DNA from 3 places in the Janthinobacterium sp. BJB401 genome. Region 3 is predicted to be linked to each of the others. Evidence: predicted binding sites of a transcription regulator. Region 3 holds the regulator's gene; each other region holds the start of a gene.
What was found. The regulator LexA, encoded in region 3, represses DNA repair genes until DNA is damaged. The targets are predictions, from matches to a motif close to ACTGTATNNNNATACAGT.

Region 1: a site for LexA is predicted at 2,337-2,354, ahead of HWE17_RS08130 (PA0069 family radical SAM protein). Genes of this name have one in related genera too.
Region 2: a site for LexA is predicted at 2,389-2,406, ahead of dinB (DNA polymerase IV). Genes of this name have one in related genera too.

What each region holds. Positions count from the first base shown of each region.
Region 1 covers NZ_JABXFH010000008.1:136,254-141,190, forward strand. Annotated here, with positions in the region: gene HWE17_RS08125 (S8 family serine peptidase) at 1-353, shown strand, start outside; gene HWE17_RS08130 (PA0069 family radical SAM protein) at 1,132-2,274, opposite strand; gene HWE17_RS08135 (tRNA-uridine aminocarboxypropyltransferase) at 2,403-3,086, opposite strand; gene HWE17_RS08140 (methyl-accepting chemotaxis protein) at 3,158-4,921, opposite strand.
Region 2 covers NZ_JABXFH010000013.1:128,683-133,619, reverse strand. Annotated here, with positions in the region: gene HWE17_RS11575 (TonB-dependent receptor) at 1-33, shown strand, start outside; gene HWE17_RS11570 (recombination-associated protein RdgC) at 169-1,065, opposite strand; gene dinB (DNA polymerase IV) at 1,184-2,338, opposite strand; gene HWE17_RS11560 (S9 family peptidase) at 2,524-4,686, shown strand; tRNA gene HWE17_RS11555 (tRNA-Val) at 4,786-4,861, shown strand; tRNA gene HWE17_RS11550 (tRNA-Asp) at 4,916-4,937, shown strand, end outside.
Region 3 covers NZ_JABXFH010000026.1:6,704-11,640, reverse strand. Annotated here, with positions in the region: gene HWE17_RS17215 (replicative DNA helicase) at 1-1,213, opposite strand, end outside; gene rplI (50S ribosomal protein L9) at 1,349-1,804, opposite strand; gene rpsR (30S ribosomal protein S18) at 1,832-2,122, opposite strand; gene priB (primosomal replication protein N) at 2,148-2,447, opposite strand; gene rpsF (30S ribosomal protein S6) at 2,468-2,857, opposite strand; gene lexA (transcriptional repressor LexA) at 3,133-3,768, shown strand; gene HWE17_RS17185 (cystathionine gamma-synthase family protein) at 3,835-4,937, opposite strand, start outside.

The DNA.
Region 1 (4,937 bases), on a different contig from region 3:
TGGAAATCAACAGCAGCAACACGGGCGCGCGCCTGGAAAACTTCCTGAACCGCATCTATTACGACTTCCGCAACCTGGGCGTCACGGGCATGGACCGCGCGCTCAACTTCTCGGCCACGAATGCCATGCAAGCGGCGGAAATGCTGGCCAAGACCACGGGCATGCAGCTCGATACCATCGTCGTGCAACAGAGCCCTGTCTGCCGCCCGGGCTCCGAATGCTACGACATCATCATGACCTTCTTCAACCCGGAAAACCTGCAGGTAGCCAACACGGTCGCCCGCTTCGCCGTCGACGTCAGCGACGTGATACCGGTCAGCGTCGGCGCAGTGCGCTACTGGTCGCAACGCTAACGTCAACAGCATTTGAATTGTCGGGGCACGTGGGCGCAGCGATGCGTGCACGCGCTTCAGCATACGGTCGTTGGCGGGAAACGATCAGCACCGTACTTCGGTACGCACACCCATTGCCGCTGCCCGCGGCGGCGCCACCACAAGGAGTTTCGAAATGAACAATCTGCCATTGCAAGCCAAAGCCGTACAACGCAGCCCCAGCATCTCCGCCATCAGCCAGGGTGTCGCCCCTTCCGGCATTGCCTGCACCCTGTGCCAAATGGGTTGCAGCGCTTTGAGCGGCACCGCAAAGCAACTCTGCCTGATGGCTTGCAACGCCACCGTTTGCTGATCAAGCCAGCAGGATCGAGCCATCCCGGCTAAACCCGGCATGCCTGCGGGCGATGAGTGTCTCGTCGCCCGTTCAGCCAGCCGGCGTCACCCACGATTGAGGAAGGACAGCGATGCGACTCCCACTACAAAGCCCGCCTGTTTCGCGCAGCGCGCGTGGCCCTATCAACGCACAAGCCAACGTACAAGCCAGCGGCATGCAGCCGTCCGCCTGCGGACCGACCAACACGGGCCAAGGCCAGTGCTTCGATACACACGGGCCGATAGGCGGACCGACAGCCCATAATTGCAGCGCCTGCTGCGCCCGGCGCGGCGCGATTCATTGGCAAGGCGTGAATGGCACCTTTGCCATCTGCCACTGAGCACCGATTCCGCTCGCCAGATTCCCGCCTCCTGCCCTCTGCCGGAAGCGGGAACTGCATTGACCGCAGTCCGGTCACGCCATGCGCTAGAACAAATCCAGCTGTCCCGCATTCCCCCCTTTTACCTTGATTCCCAGCGGCGGCACCACCAGCGGCCGGCGGAACTGCGTGCAATCGAGCTGCTTGAAGCGGCCGCCCTTGCCGTGCAGCCCCAGCCGGTGCACGGCCTTTTCAAAACGCTGGCGGATGAGGTCGGCCCACACGCCTTCGCCCCGCATGCGCGCGCCGAACGCGCTGTCGTAATCCTTGCCGCCACGCATTTCGCGCACCCGGTTCATCACGCGCTGGGCCCGTTCCGGGAAGTGCGCTTCCAGCCATTGCTGAAACAAGGGACTCACTTCCCACGGCAGGCGCAGCACCACGTAATGGGCGTGGATGGCACCCGCGTCGCGCACGGCTTCGAGCAGCTGTTCGATTTCCGGCTCCGTCACGAACGGGATGATGGGCGCAATGCTCACGCCCACGGGAATGCCCGCCTCCGTCAGGGTGCGGATGGTGCGCAGGCGCCGTGCCGGGGCGGCCGCGCGCGGTTCCAGAGTACGCGCGATGGCCGGGTCAAGCGTGGTGACAGTCACGGCAACGGCTGCCAGGCGCTTGGCCGCCATGGGCGCCAGAATGTCGATGTCGCGTTCGATCAACGACGATTTCGTGATCAGCGCCACGGGATGGTCGCACTCGTGCAGCACTTCCAGCACGCGCCGCGTCAGCTGCCGTTCGCGTTCGCACGGCTGATACGCATCGGTATTGACGCCCAGGGCGATCGGTTCGGGCACATACGAGGGCCTGGCCAGTTCGCGCCGCAACAGTTCGGGAGCGTTCACCTTGGCGTAGATGCGGCTTTCGAAGTCCAGGCCCGGCGACAGGCCCAGATAGCTGTGCGTGGGGCGCGCAAAGCAATAAATGCAGCCATGTTCGCAGCCGCGATATGGGTTCAGCGAGACGTTGAACGGCAAATCGGGCGAAGCGTTGCGCGTCAGGATGGTGCGCGCCTGCTCGTCGCTGACCTGCGTCTTCCAGCCCGGCGCCGGCGCCTCACCATCTGCCGCATCCAGGCCGCCCACGCTCCAGCCATCATCAAAACCGGCGCGCGCGTGCACTTCGTAGCGCCCCTGCAGGTTCGAGACGGCACCGCGCCCCTTGTGCGCTTTCAGCGATTGCGGCGGCAACATGGCTTGCCCGGCGAAGCTGTCATCATGCTCTGGAATGATTGCTTTCATGAACGGCCCCATCAACTGTATATACATACAGTATACTATGCCGCTGTGCGGCCAATATCAAGGGCTGCCATGGTGCTATTTCAAGCTTTTTCCCCCTGCGGCATGACATAACTCAACTGCTGCGCGACAAAACCGTCAAATGCCGTGATCAGGGGAACGAAGCGGGCCTCGTCCTGCTCCAACTGCATCAAGGCATAGCACGTCGCTTCCAGTGTCGATAACTGGTCTGGCGCGTGCGCCTTGCGGATCAGGTAATGGGAAGCGGGCGTATCGCGCAGGGGCAGGCGCGGCAGCTGTTGCAACAGGGGATTCAGGTACAGCATCTTGCGGCTCTTGCGCCAGGTGGCGTCCAGCACCACCAGCCGCAATAAGGTGGGATCGAGCAAGATGGCGGGGTCGAGCGCTGGCGGCGGCGCGATGCCCAGCGAACGGTCGCCGGGCGTATCCGGGTATAGCAGCACGTTGTGCTTGCCGGCCAGTAGTCCGGCGAGCGTATCGGGGGCAAACTGCTCGCCCGTCAGCATGCGGCTGTTGGGCAAGCTCAGGTGCAGCAAGCGGGCGCTGCCCTTGGCATTGTGGACTTCCAGCGGATGCTGCAGGATCAGCACGTCCACCGCGTGGGCAACGGGGGCGATCCAACGGCAGATGCAGCTGGATGCGGCGCGCAGGCAGGCTGGGCAGCGCGCGCGTTTGGCGGATTCCCCCTGGGAGGTCGATGCAGCGGTAGAGCTAAGAGTAAGGCTGGAGGTACGGCGGGTGGTCATGGCGGAGCGCGTTCACGGCTGTCTTCAAGCCGCGATTGTAGCGCCCGCGCCATGCTAGGAGGAAACTGCGCTTAAAACTCTTCCCATTCGTCGGCGCCCGATGCCACTGGTGCCTTCGGCGCGCGTGCGCGCGCAGCGTCCGCTTGCGCCGCCTTGCCCGGCGTAGGCGCAGTCACGGCAGGCGCTGGCGCGCGTCGCTTGGCAGGCTGAATGGCGGGACGCATGGCAGCTCGCATCGCAGCTGGTGCAGGCGCCGTCACGGACGGGCCAGCACTGGCCGATACATATTGTTGCGTTGCATCGAGCTTGAACACGCCCACGACCTCGGCCAGCTTGGCGGCCTGTTCCTGCATGGATTCGGCCGCCGCGGCCGCTTCTTCCACCAGGGCCGCGTTTTGCTGCGTCACCTGGTCCATCTGGCCGATGGCCTGGTTGACTTGCTCGATGCCGGCGCGCTGTTCATCGCTGGCGTCCGTGATCTGGTTCATGATCTGCGTCACGTGGCTGATGCTTTGCACGATTTCATCCATGGTGCGGCCAGCCTTGTCCACCAGTTGCGAACCGGCCTCGACCTTTTGCACGGAATCGTCGATCAAGCCCTTGATTTCTTTGGCCGCCGCGCTGGAGCGCTGCGCCAGGTTGCGCACTTCGGAGGCGACGACGGCAAAACCACGGCCCTGCTCGCCGGCCCTGGCCGCTTCCACGGCCGCGTTCAGAGCCAGGATATTCGTCTGGAAGGCGATGGCGTCGATGACGCTGATGATGTCGACGATCTTGCGCGAGGAATCGTTGATCGAACCCATGGTGCTGACCACTTCCGACACCACCACGCCACCCTTGCTGGCGATCTGCGAAGCGTCGATGGCCAGCTGGTTGGCGCTGCGCGCATTGTCGGCATTGAGTTTCACGGTGGAGGTCAGCTCTTCCATGGACGACGCCGTCTCTTCCAGCGAACTGGCCTGCTCTTCCGTGCGTGACGACAAGTCCAGGTTGCCGGCGGCAATTTCGCTCGACGCCGTGCTGATCGATTCGGTGCCGGCGCGCACCTGGCCCACGATACTGACCAGTTTATCGTTCATGTTTTTCAGCGCATGCATCAATTGCCCCGTCTCATCGCGGCTTTCCACGACGATATGGCTGGTCAGGTCGCCAGCGGAAACGGCTTCCGCCACCTCGACGGCGCGCGTGATGGGACGCGTGATCGAGCGCGTGATCCAGTACGCGCAGGCGATACCCAGCAAGATGGCCACCCCGCCCAGCGAGATCAGCAGCAAACGGCCGCTTTCGTAGCGCGAACGGATTTGCGCGGCCGTTTCATCGAGCAGTCTGGCTTCCAGCAGTTCCAGCTTCTTCAGCGACGCCAGGTAGATGTCGCGCTTGACGGCCATGTCGCCTTCGTACAGCCGCTTGCCCAGTTCCAGGTCGCCCGCATTCTTGGCTTTGAACACATTCTTGCGCACTTCCGTGTAGGCCTTGCGCGTGCTCAACACTTCCTGGTACAGCGATTGCTCTTCGGCATTCAGCTCGCTCTTGCCGATATCGTTCTGGATTTCCGTGGCGCGTGCCGACGAGACCGCCATTTCCTTTTCAAACTGCTTCTGGTGCTCGGGATCGCCCACTTTCCAGGCGGCCGCCGTGCGCGCCGCGTTCACCTCGATGACCTTGGTCCATTCAGCGATCAGTCGTTCATTGCGCACCTTGACGTTGACGAGCGCATCGGTTTCCTTGCTGGCGCTTTGCATCTGCACGATGCCCACCACGGTCAGGCTGGTCAACAGGAGCAGGACGGCGGCAAAACCGCCACCGAGACGTACGCCGATTTTGAGGTTTTTCATTGCGTGATTCCTATCT
Region 2 (4,937 bases), on a different contig from region 3:
TCGTTCTACATCACCGGCAACTACAAGTTCTAATTTGACGTTGTGAATTAGCTTGTCTGAAAAGCGCCTTGCACCCCACCGTGCAAGGCGCTTTTTTTATGCAGCAACACATTGCATAGGCGAAAAAAAAGGAGCCGCAGCTCCTTTTTCGTACCGGCATGACTGCGCTTATGCAGTCGCTTCACCGCCAAGGGCTTCGACCACGTCGGCCATCAGCTTGGCGAGCTCGCCCGTCATCAGCATCACGTCGCCGTCGAAACGCTCTTCGTCGTTCTTCGTGCTCGATTCCGTTTCCTTGATCACGTCCAGCGGCTTGACGCTCTTGATAGCCAGGGACTCCGTCAGCACGAACGAGATCTTGTCGTTCCACGTCATGGCCAGGCGCGTGCACTGCTTGCCGGCCGCGATGTGGCGGCGCACGTCGTCCGCTTCCAGGGTGTGGCGCACGTAGCGCACGGTGGCCTTGCTTTCGCCCGTGGCGCGCAATTCCGTGTCCATGTCGACCGTGAAGCCGGCCGGCGCATCGTCCGCTTGCAGCCATTCCGTCATCACCGCCACGGGCGAGCGCTGCACGCGCAGGCTTTCCAGCGGCAGTTTGTCGACGGCTTTCAACAGCAGCTTGATGACTTCATCGGCTTTTGCCGGGCTGGCGGCATCGACCACCAGCCAGCCATTGACGGGATCGATCCACGTCCAGACGTTGCTGCGGATGCTGAAGGCGCGCGGCAGCAACTCGTCGGCCACGCGCTCCTTCAATTCCTTCATGGCTTTTTTACCGGGTGCAAAGCCTTGCGCTTCTTCCATCTCGGCAGCGCGGGCCTTGGCCACCTGGTTGATGACGGTCGCTGGCAAGAGTTTCTTTTCCGTGCCCAGCAGGATCAGCATCTGCTTGTTGACCACATGGACCAGGCCGCCGTTCGGGCGTGGCGTATCCCAGCCCTGGCGCATCAGATCCATGCTGGTCGCCGGCGTAAATTTGTTCGAGGACAAGGCCTCTTCCAGTTGTTCTGGCGTATAGGCCCATGGTGCGGGCAGGCGGTAAATCTGAAGATTCTTGAACCACATAGTTTTTGTCTTCCGTTTGTTTCAGTAGTGCCAGGGGAACGCCATTCTACACTTTCGACACGGGAATGCCGTCAAAAGCGCGGACTGGCGCGGTGTAGTTGATGCGTGGGGAATGCCGCTACAGGGCGGGAAACAGCTCCGCCTGGGCCGGCGCCTGCCGCGTCACGATGGCCGGATCGGACAAGGTCGAGATGCGCACGCCCAGCAGGCGGATTTTCTTTTCAAATGGCACGCGCCGCAAACAATCGCGGCTGGCGCGCAGGATGGCGGCGGCGTCCGCCGTGGCGCTGGGCAAGGTGATGTCGCGCGTGACGGTGCTGAAATCCTCGAAGCGCAGCTTGATGCCCACCGTGCGCCCCGCCAGCGATTGTTTGTCCAGGTCGCCAGCCACGCGCGTGCACAGGCTTTCCAGCTTTTCCGACAGGGTGGCGCGGTCGCGCACCACCTGCAAGTCGCGCTCGAACGTCGTTTCGCGGCTGACGGACTTGGTTTCCCGGCTCGTCTGCACGGGCCTATCATCGATGCCCAGCGCCGCCTGGCGCAGCCAGCCCGTGTACAGGTCGCCAAACTGCGTGCGCAGCATGGCCATGTCGGCCTGCGCCAGCTCGCCGATGGTGACAATGCCCAAGGCTTCCAGCTTGGCCGTCGCCTTCGGGCCGATGCCATTGATCTTTTTCGCCGGCAAGGGCCACACGCGCGTGGCGATATCCTCGGGCGACAAAATGGTCAGCCCGTCCGGCTTTTCCAGGTCGGAACAGATTTTGGCCAGCAATTTGTTCGGCGCCAGGCCGATCGAGCACGACAGGCCCGTCGCCTCGGACACGGCCGCCTTCAGGCGCGCCGCCATGGCCGGCGCCTGCTCACCGTATTCGGTCAGATCGACATAGATTTCATCGATGCCCACGTTCTGGATGATGGGGCACAACTGGGCCACGGCCTGCTTGAAGCGGGCCGAATATTCGCGGTAAGCCTCGAAATCGGCCGGCAGCAGGATGCTGTCGGGCGCCAGTTTCGCCGCCTTCATGATGCCCATGGCGGAAAACACGCCAAAGGCGCGCGCCGCGTAGGTCGAGGTGGTGACGACGCCGCGCCCCACGTAGTCGCGCATGCGCGCAAACTGCCGCGTGCCATCTTCCTGCAGCACGGGCTGCTGCAAGCGCCCGCCACCGATGACGACGGCTTCGCCGCGCAATTCCGGATATTTCAACAGTTCCACGGAGGCGAAGAAGGCGTCCATGTCCAGGTGGGCTATCCAGCGGCGGGCTTCAGGCAATGTAGGGGCAGATGCGGTCAAGGACACCTCGCGGCGGGATGCTGTCGGATACTGTAATTATATACAGTATCGCTGCAAATGCCAGTGGATGCAAGCACCGGGACGGTATTGATTGAAATCATGATTGGCTTTTCTATTTAGCAAGAATAGAATCGCTGCACAACAACGAAACCTAGGGAGTTGCCTTGTCCACAGTACCTCACGTCTTACGCCGACTGGCCGTCTGCTCATCCATCGTGCCGGCCCTGCTGCTGTCCACCCTGGCGCCATCCGCGCTGGCCGACACCACCACCATAGCCGCCAGCGCACCTGTCGCCGCCAAAACGGCCTGGCAGGAAACGCGCCACGGCACGGTCGTCACGGACGACTACCGCTGGCTGCAAAAGAAAACCGATCCTGCCGTGATCGACTATCTGAATGCGGAAAACGCCTACACGGCGGCCGTGACCGCCCCGATCCAGCCGCTGGCCGACAAGGTCTACGCCGAGATCAAAGGCCGCATGCAGGAAGTGGACTTGTCCGTGCCCGCGCGCCAGGGCAATTTCTACTATTACACGCGCGTGGAAGCGGGCAAGCAATACCCGATTCACTGCCGCCGCCCCGTCGGCGCCAGTGGCGCCTACGATGCGCAGGCGGCTGAAGAAATCCTGCTGGACCAGAATCAATTGGCCGAAGGCCACAAATTCTTTGCCGTGCGCGCCTTCAGCGTCAGCCCGAATGAACAGTTGCTGGCCTACACCACCGACACGACGGGTTTCCGCCAGTACGAGTTGCATGTCAAGGATCTGAAAACGGGCAAACTGCTGGGCGACAGCATGCCGCGCGTGACATCGCTGGCGTGGGCGGCGGACAACGCCACCCTGATGCTGGCGCAGGAAGACGCCACCACCAAGCGCTCGGATCGATTGTTCCGCCTGGCCCTGGGCGGTGCGCCGCAACAGGTCTACCACGAGCCGGTGGAACAGTTCGCCATCAACGTGGGTCGCACGCGCGACAAGCAATTCTTCGTGCTCACCTCGGGCAGCACGGATACCAGCGAAGTGCTGCTGTTGCCAACGAGCAAGCCGCAAGGCAGCTTCCAGTCCGTGTTGAAACGTGAAAAAGGCCACCGCTATGGCATCGAGCACCGCGACGGCCAGCTGTATATTCTGACCAACAAGGAGGCGAAGAATTTCCGTGTCGTCAGCGCGCCGGTGGCTGCCCCGCAGCCGAAGAACTGGAAGAGCGTCGTGCCGCACAACAAGGATGCCGTGATCCAGTCCATCGACGTCTTCCAGGGCTACCTGGTGGTGATGGAAAAGGCGCGCGCCCTGAACCGCGCCCGCATCCTTGATTTTGCGCAAAAGAATTGGAAAACGGTGCAGTTCGACGACCCCGTCTACCTGGCCACGGCGGCCGGCACGCCGGAGTTTTCCGCCACACAATTTCGCATGTCTTACCAGTCTCCCGTCACGCCGCCCACCGTCATCGACGTCAGCATGCAAGATGGCAAGCGCACGGTGCTCAAGCAGCAGGAAATCGTCGGCGGCTTTGACGGCAGCCGCTACACGACGCAGCGCTTGTGGGTCAAGGCGCGCGATGGCGTGCAAGTGCCGCTGTGGATCGTCTACAAGAAAGGCGTGAAACTCGACGGTTCCGCGCCGCTGCTGCTGTACTCGTATGGCTCGTATGGCATCTCGACGGAAGCCAGTTTTTCCATCAGCCGCATCAGCCTGCTGGAGCGGGGCGTCATCTATGCGCAGGCGCATATCCGCGGCGGCACCGACATGGGTGAAGCGTGGCATGAAGACGGCATGCTGATGAAGAAGAAAAACACCTTCAATGACTTCATCGACAGCGCCGACTATCTGGTGCGCGAAAAATGGACCAGCCCGAACCGCCTCATCATCCAGGGTGGCAGCGCGGGCGGCTTGCTGATGGGCGCCGTCGTCAACATGCGCCCCGACCTGTTCCACGCCGTGCACGCGGCCGTGCCGTTCGTCGACGTGATGAACACCATGATGGACGCCAGCCTGCCCCTGACCACGGGAGAATACCTGGAATGGGGCGACCCGAACCAGAAAGCTGCCTACGACTACATGCTCAGCTACTCGCCGTACGACAACATTGCGCGCAAGAATTATCCCGCCATGCTGGTGACGACGGGCCTGAACGACAGCCAGGTCATGTACTGGGAGCCGGCAAAATACGTGGCCAAGCTGCGCGCGTATAAAACGGACGGCAATCCCCTGCTGTTGAAAACGAATATGGGTGCCGGCCACGGCGGTGCCTCGGGCCGCTATAACGCGATTGCCGAAAACGCATTCAATATGGCGTGGATGCTGTCGCAGTGGAATATCACGGAATAATGTGAAAAAAGCGCTTGCAGAAGGATTTTAGCCGTCCTATAATAGCGCCTCTTCCAGACGTGGTGACAAACGTCGGGATGGTTTTCTGAGACAAGCAACGGGTGCTTAGCTCAGTTGGTAGAGCGGCGCCCTTACAAGGCGTAGGTCGGGAGTTCGAGCCTCTCAGCACCCACCAAATCAGAAAACTGTCCAGTGCTTCATGGATCAGCAACACAGATCATACGAGCTTGGAGTGGTAGTTCAGTTGGTTA
Region 3 (4,937 bases):
ACAGGATCACGTCGGCATCCTGCTCAATAGCGCCCGATTCGCGCAAGTCGGACATGACGGGACGTTTGTTCGGGCGTTGTTCCAGCGAGCGGTTCAGCTGGGACAGCGCGATCACGGGGCAACCGAGTTCTTTCGCCAGGCCTTTCAAGCCCCGTGAAATCTCGGAAATCTCCGTGGCGCGGTTGTCGCCCGGCGTATTGGCCGACATCAGCTGCAAGTAATCGACGATGATCAGGCCCAGCTTGCCGCATTGACGCGACAAGCGGCGCGAACGGGCGCGCAATTCGATGGAATTGAGCGCCGGCGTTTCGTCGATGTACAACTGCGCGTCGTTCATCTTTTGAATGGCATTCGTCAGGCGCGGCCAGTCTTCGTCGTTCAGGCGGCCCGTACGCAGGCGGTGCTGGTCGAGCTGCCCGACGGAGCCGAGCATACGCATGGCCAGCTGGGCGCCGCCCATCTCCATCGAGAACACGGCCACGGGCAAGCCGCTGTCGATGGCCACGTTTTCGCCGATGTTGACGGAAAACGCCGTCTTGCCCATCGACGGACGGCCCGCCACGATCACCAGATCGCCCGGCTGCAGACCGGAGGTCATGCGGTCGAGGTCGATGAAACCGGTAGGCACGCCCGTGATTTCACTCTGGTTGTCGCGGCTGTACAGCTCATCGATGCGCTCGACCACCTGCGTCAGCAGGGGCTGGATGGCGGTCCAGCCCTGGGCGCCGCGCGCGCCTTCTTCCGCGATGGCGAAAATCTTCGATTCGGCCTCGTCAAGCATCTGCTTGACTTCCTTGCCTTGCGGGCTGAAGGCCGTGCCGGAGATATCGTCGGCGACGGTGATGAGTTTGCGCAGCACGCCGCGGTCGCGCACGATCTCGGCGTAACGCCGGATGTTCGCGGCCGATGGCGTGTTTTGCGCCATGGCGTTCAGGTAAGCGAGTCCGCCCACATCATCGGCCTTGCCGAGCTGGGTCAGGGTTTCAAAAACAGTAATGACATCGGCTGGCTTGGAAGCGTTAACCATCTTGACGATTTGCTCGAAGATGATGCGATGGTCATAGCGATAGAAATCCTCCGCATGCATGAAGTCGGCGATGCGGTCATATGCGGCATTGTCGCGCAGCAGACCACCGATAACGGATTGTTCTGCTTCGATCGAATGCGGCGGAATACGGAGGGAATCCAGTTGCGGATCAGAGGGGGCGTTCATGGCGCGAATTATACCCGCTTCGGCGTGCTGGCAAAAATAAAGGGCTGAAATTGAGCGAAAAAAAGGCCACAAAAAAGCCGGGCGAACCCGGCTTTTCATCGTGCGGCAATGCTTGCGGGCCAGGCCCGCAGACAATTACGCGTTCGCGTCTGGAACGACAGCGATAACAACTTCCACGACCACGTCGGTGTGCAGAGCAACCGAAACGTTGTGCTCGCCAACGATCTTCAGCGGGCCGGTAGGCATGCGGATTTGTGCTTTTTCAACAGCAAAACCTTGCTTGGTCAGCGCTTCAGCGATGTCGAAGTTGGTGACGGAACCGAACAGACGGCCATCAACACCAGCTTTTTGAGCAACTTGAACGGTCAGGCCGCTCAGTTTTTCGCCCTGGGCTTGCGATGCGGCCAGTTTGGCGGCAGCAGCTTTTTCCAGTTCGGCGCGCTTGACTTCGAATTCAGCCACAGCGGTTGCCGTAGCACGACGTGCCAGGCGTTGCGGGATCAGGAAGTTACGTGCGTAACCGTCTTTGACTTTGACGACTTCGCCGAGGTTACCGACGTTAACAACTTTTTCTAACAGAATGATTTGCATAGTTCTTCTCCAGGAATATCTGACCGATTAAGCGTGGTGCAGATCGGTGTATGGCAGCAGCGCGAGGAAGCGAGCGCGCTTGATTGCGGTGTCAACTTGGCGCTGGTAGTGCGCTTTGGTACCGGTCAGGCGTGCTGGCATGATCTTGCCGTTTTCTTGGACGAAGTCTTTCAGCGTGTCGACGTCTTTGTAGTCGACTTGCTCAACGTGAGCTGCGGTGAAGCGGCAGAACTTCTTGCGTTTGAACAACGGGTTTTGCTGTTTGCGTTTTTCTTTAAGCTTGAGCTTATTTTTGTCGAACTTTTTACCGAATGCCATGTCAGGCTCCTGTATCTAAAATGCGCTAGTCAGAATTGACTGCACTAAAATCAATGATGTGAAACACCAAACTCTTGCTGTTGCGGCTCTTCCTGGCCAGGAAACCCGTGAACTGATAGACCCCGCCCAAGCTTGCCTGGCTGAACCGGCCTGAAATTTCGCCAGCGGCTAGCGCGGCAACATCAAACTCGGTCAAACGGGCAATCCCTGCTTCCATCTGCTGCGAACTGTGTTGCAATACTGCATTCACAATCGGCAGCCCTGCCGGGGTATAGCGCAATATTTCGCGCTCGGCAATGATGGCAGTGACTTGTAGCTGGTTCAGCGCACGATCCTGGTCAAGAATTAAGCTGCTGCTGCGGCTGGAGCGGCTGCTGGTGCTTCGGTGCGGTGGCTTTTGGCCGCGTCTTCGCGTTGTACCGATTTCATCATCGGCGAAGGAGCTGTTTCAGCTTTCTTCATTTTAACGGTCAGGTGACGCAACACGGCATCATTGAATTTGAATGCTGTTTCCAACTCGACCAGGGTCTCGTTGTCGCATTCGATGTTCAGGCAGATGTAGTGTGCTTTAGGCAGCTTTTGGATCGAGTAAGCCATTTGACGGCGGCCCCAATCTTCCACGCGGTGAACCGAACCGCCGCGGGTGGTTACGCTGGCTTTGTAGCGTTCGATCATCGCGGGCACTTGCTCGCTTTGGTCCGGATGGACGATAAAGACTATTTCATAATGACGCATGCAAACTCCTTCAGGTCGGATTGATAATCGCCCACCCCGGCGTCAAGACGGGTGTGGGAAGGTCAGCCGAAGATTATAACCGCCTTTTGCAAACGTTTCAATCATTCCTTCTACCTGCGCCCGAAAAGCCCGCGCGCCGTGCCGCTTTTCATCGGTGCACAAGTATTTCTTGCGAAATCCGCCGAAAACACGGAAATCCCCTTGCATAGTGGGCGATACTGTACAAAAATACAGACTGTTCATATAGACAGCATTTTAGTATGCACCCACCGCTCATGATCAAGCTGACAGCACGACAAGAACAAATCCTGAACCTGATCAAGGACGCGATTGAAAACACGGGCTTTCCTCCCACCCGTGCCGAAATCGCCAATGAACTGGGTTTCAAATCGGCCAATGCGGCCGAAGAGCATTTGCAGGCCCTGGCCCGCAAGGGTGCGATCGAGATTTCGCCCGGCACCTCGCGCGGCATCCGCCTGATCGGCGCGGCCGCCGAAGCGCCGCCATCGAAAGTGCCGGCAGCGCTGCTGATGTCGCTGCCCCTGATCGGCCGGGTGGCCGCCGGCTCGCCCATCCTGGCGCAGGAAAACCTGGAGGCGAGCTACAACGTCGACCCGGCCCTGTTCTCGGCCAAACCCGACTTCCTGCTGAAGGTGCGCGGCTGGTCCATGCGCGACGCCGGCATCATGGATGGCGATTTACTGGCCGTGAAAAAGGTCGACAGCGCCAAGAACGGCCAGATCGTCGTGGCCCGCATCGGCGACGAAGTCACCGTCAAGCGCTACAAGAAAACGGGTTCCGTCATCGAACTACTGCCGGAAAACCCGGACTTCAAGGTGATTACCGTATCACCGGAAGACGAGTTTGCTTTGGAAGGTTTGGCCGTCGGACTGATGCGCAGCTGGCATTAAACTGCCGCATGCAAAAAGGGCCGCCACAGTCATGCTGTTGCGGCCCTTTTTTATTGCCCGGGCGTTTTATACAGCGAGGGCGTCATGGAAATCCGCGAGCAAGTCAGCCTCATCCTCGATGCCCACCGATACGCGGATCAGCGATTCGGCAATGCCCATGCTGGCGCGGCGCTCGGCGCCCATCTCATAGAAAATCGTGTGGGCGACGGGAATGACGAGGGTGCGCGTGTCGCCCAGATTGCTCGCTGGAATAGCCAAATTCAAACGGTTGAGGAAATCGAAGCAATCGATGCCATCCTTCAGCTCAAAGCTGAACAGCGAACCATAGCTGCGGAACAAGTCGGTGGCCAGCGCGTGCTGCGGGTGCGACGCCAGCCCTGGGTAATGCACTGCCGCCACGCGTGGGTCGGCGGCCAGCATGGTGGCCAGCGCCAGGGCGTTCGAGCAAGTGCGGTCCATGCGCAAGGCCATGGTTTCCGCGCCGACGGCGATATGGTGCGCCGCTTCCGGCCCCAACGAAGCGCCGAAGTCGCGCAAGGCCTTGGCGCGGATTTGCGCGATACCCCACTGGGCCGGCGCCGCCTTCTTGTAGTTCTCGAAGATGTTCGGATACTGCGTCCAGTCGAACACGCCCGTGTCCGTCAAGCTGCCGCCCAGGGCATTGCCGTGGCCGCCGATGGATTTCGTCAAGGCATTGACCACCAGGCCCGCGCCCACGGCTTTCGGGCGGAACAGGTAAGGCGTCGTCATGGTGTTGTCGACGATGTACAAAATGCCCTTCTCGCGGCACAAGTCGCCGATCTTCGCCAGGTCGGCGATCTGCGTGCGCGGATTGGCGATGGTTTCCACAAAGACGATGCGCGTGGCCGGCGTGATGGCGGCCGCGACATTGGCGACATCGGTGGCGTCGACGAACGATACGCCGATGCCCTGCCCCGTCACCGTTTGCCACAGGCTGTTGGTGTTGCCAAACAAAAAGGCCGACGACACGACATGGTCGCCTGCGCGCAGCAAGGATTGCACCACGGCGCCGATGGCGCCCATGCCGGTGGCGAAGCACAAGGTCGCCACGCCGTCTTCCATCTTGTTGACCTTGTCTTCCAGCGCGGAGACAGTCGGATTGCCCTGGCGGCCGTAGCGGAAGCCTGGCTCCTTGCCCTGGAACACGG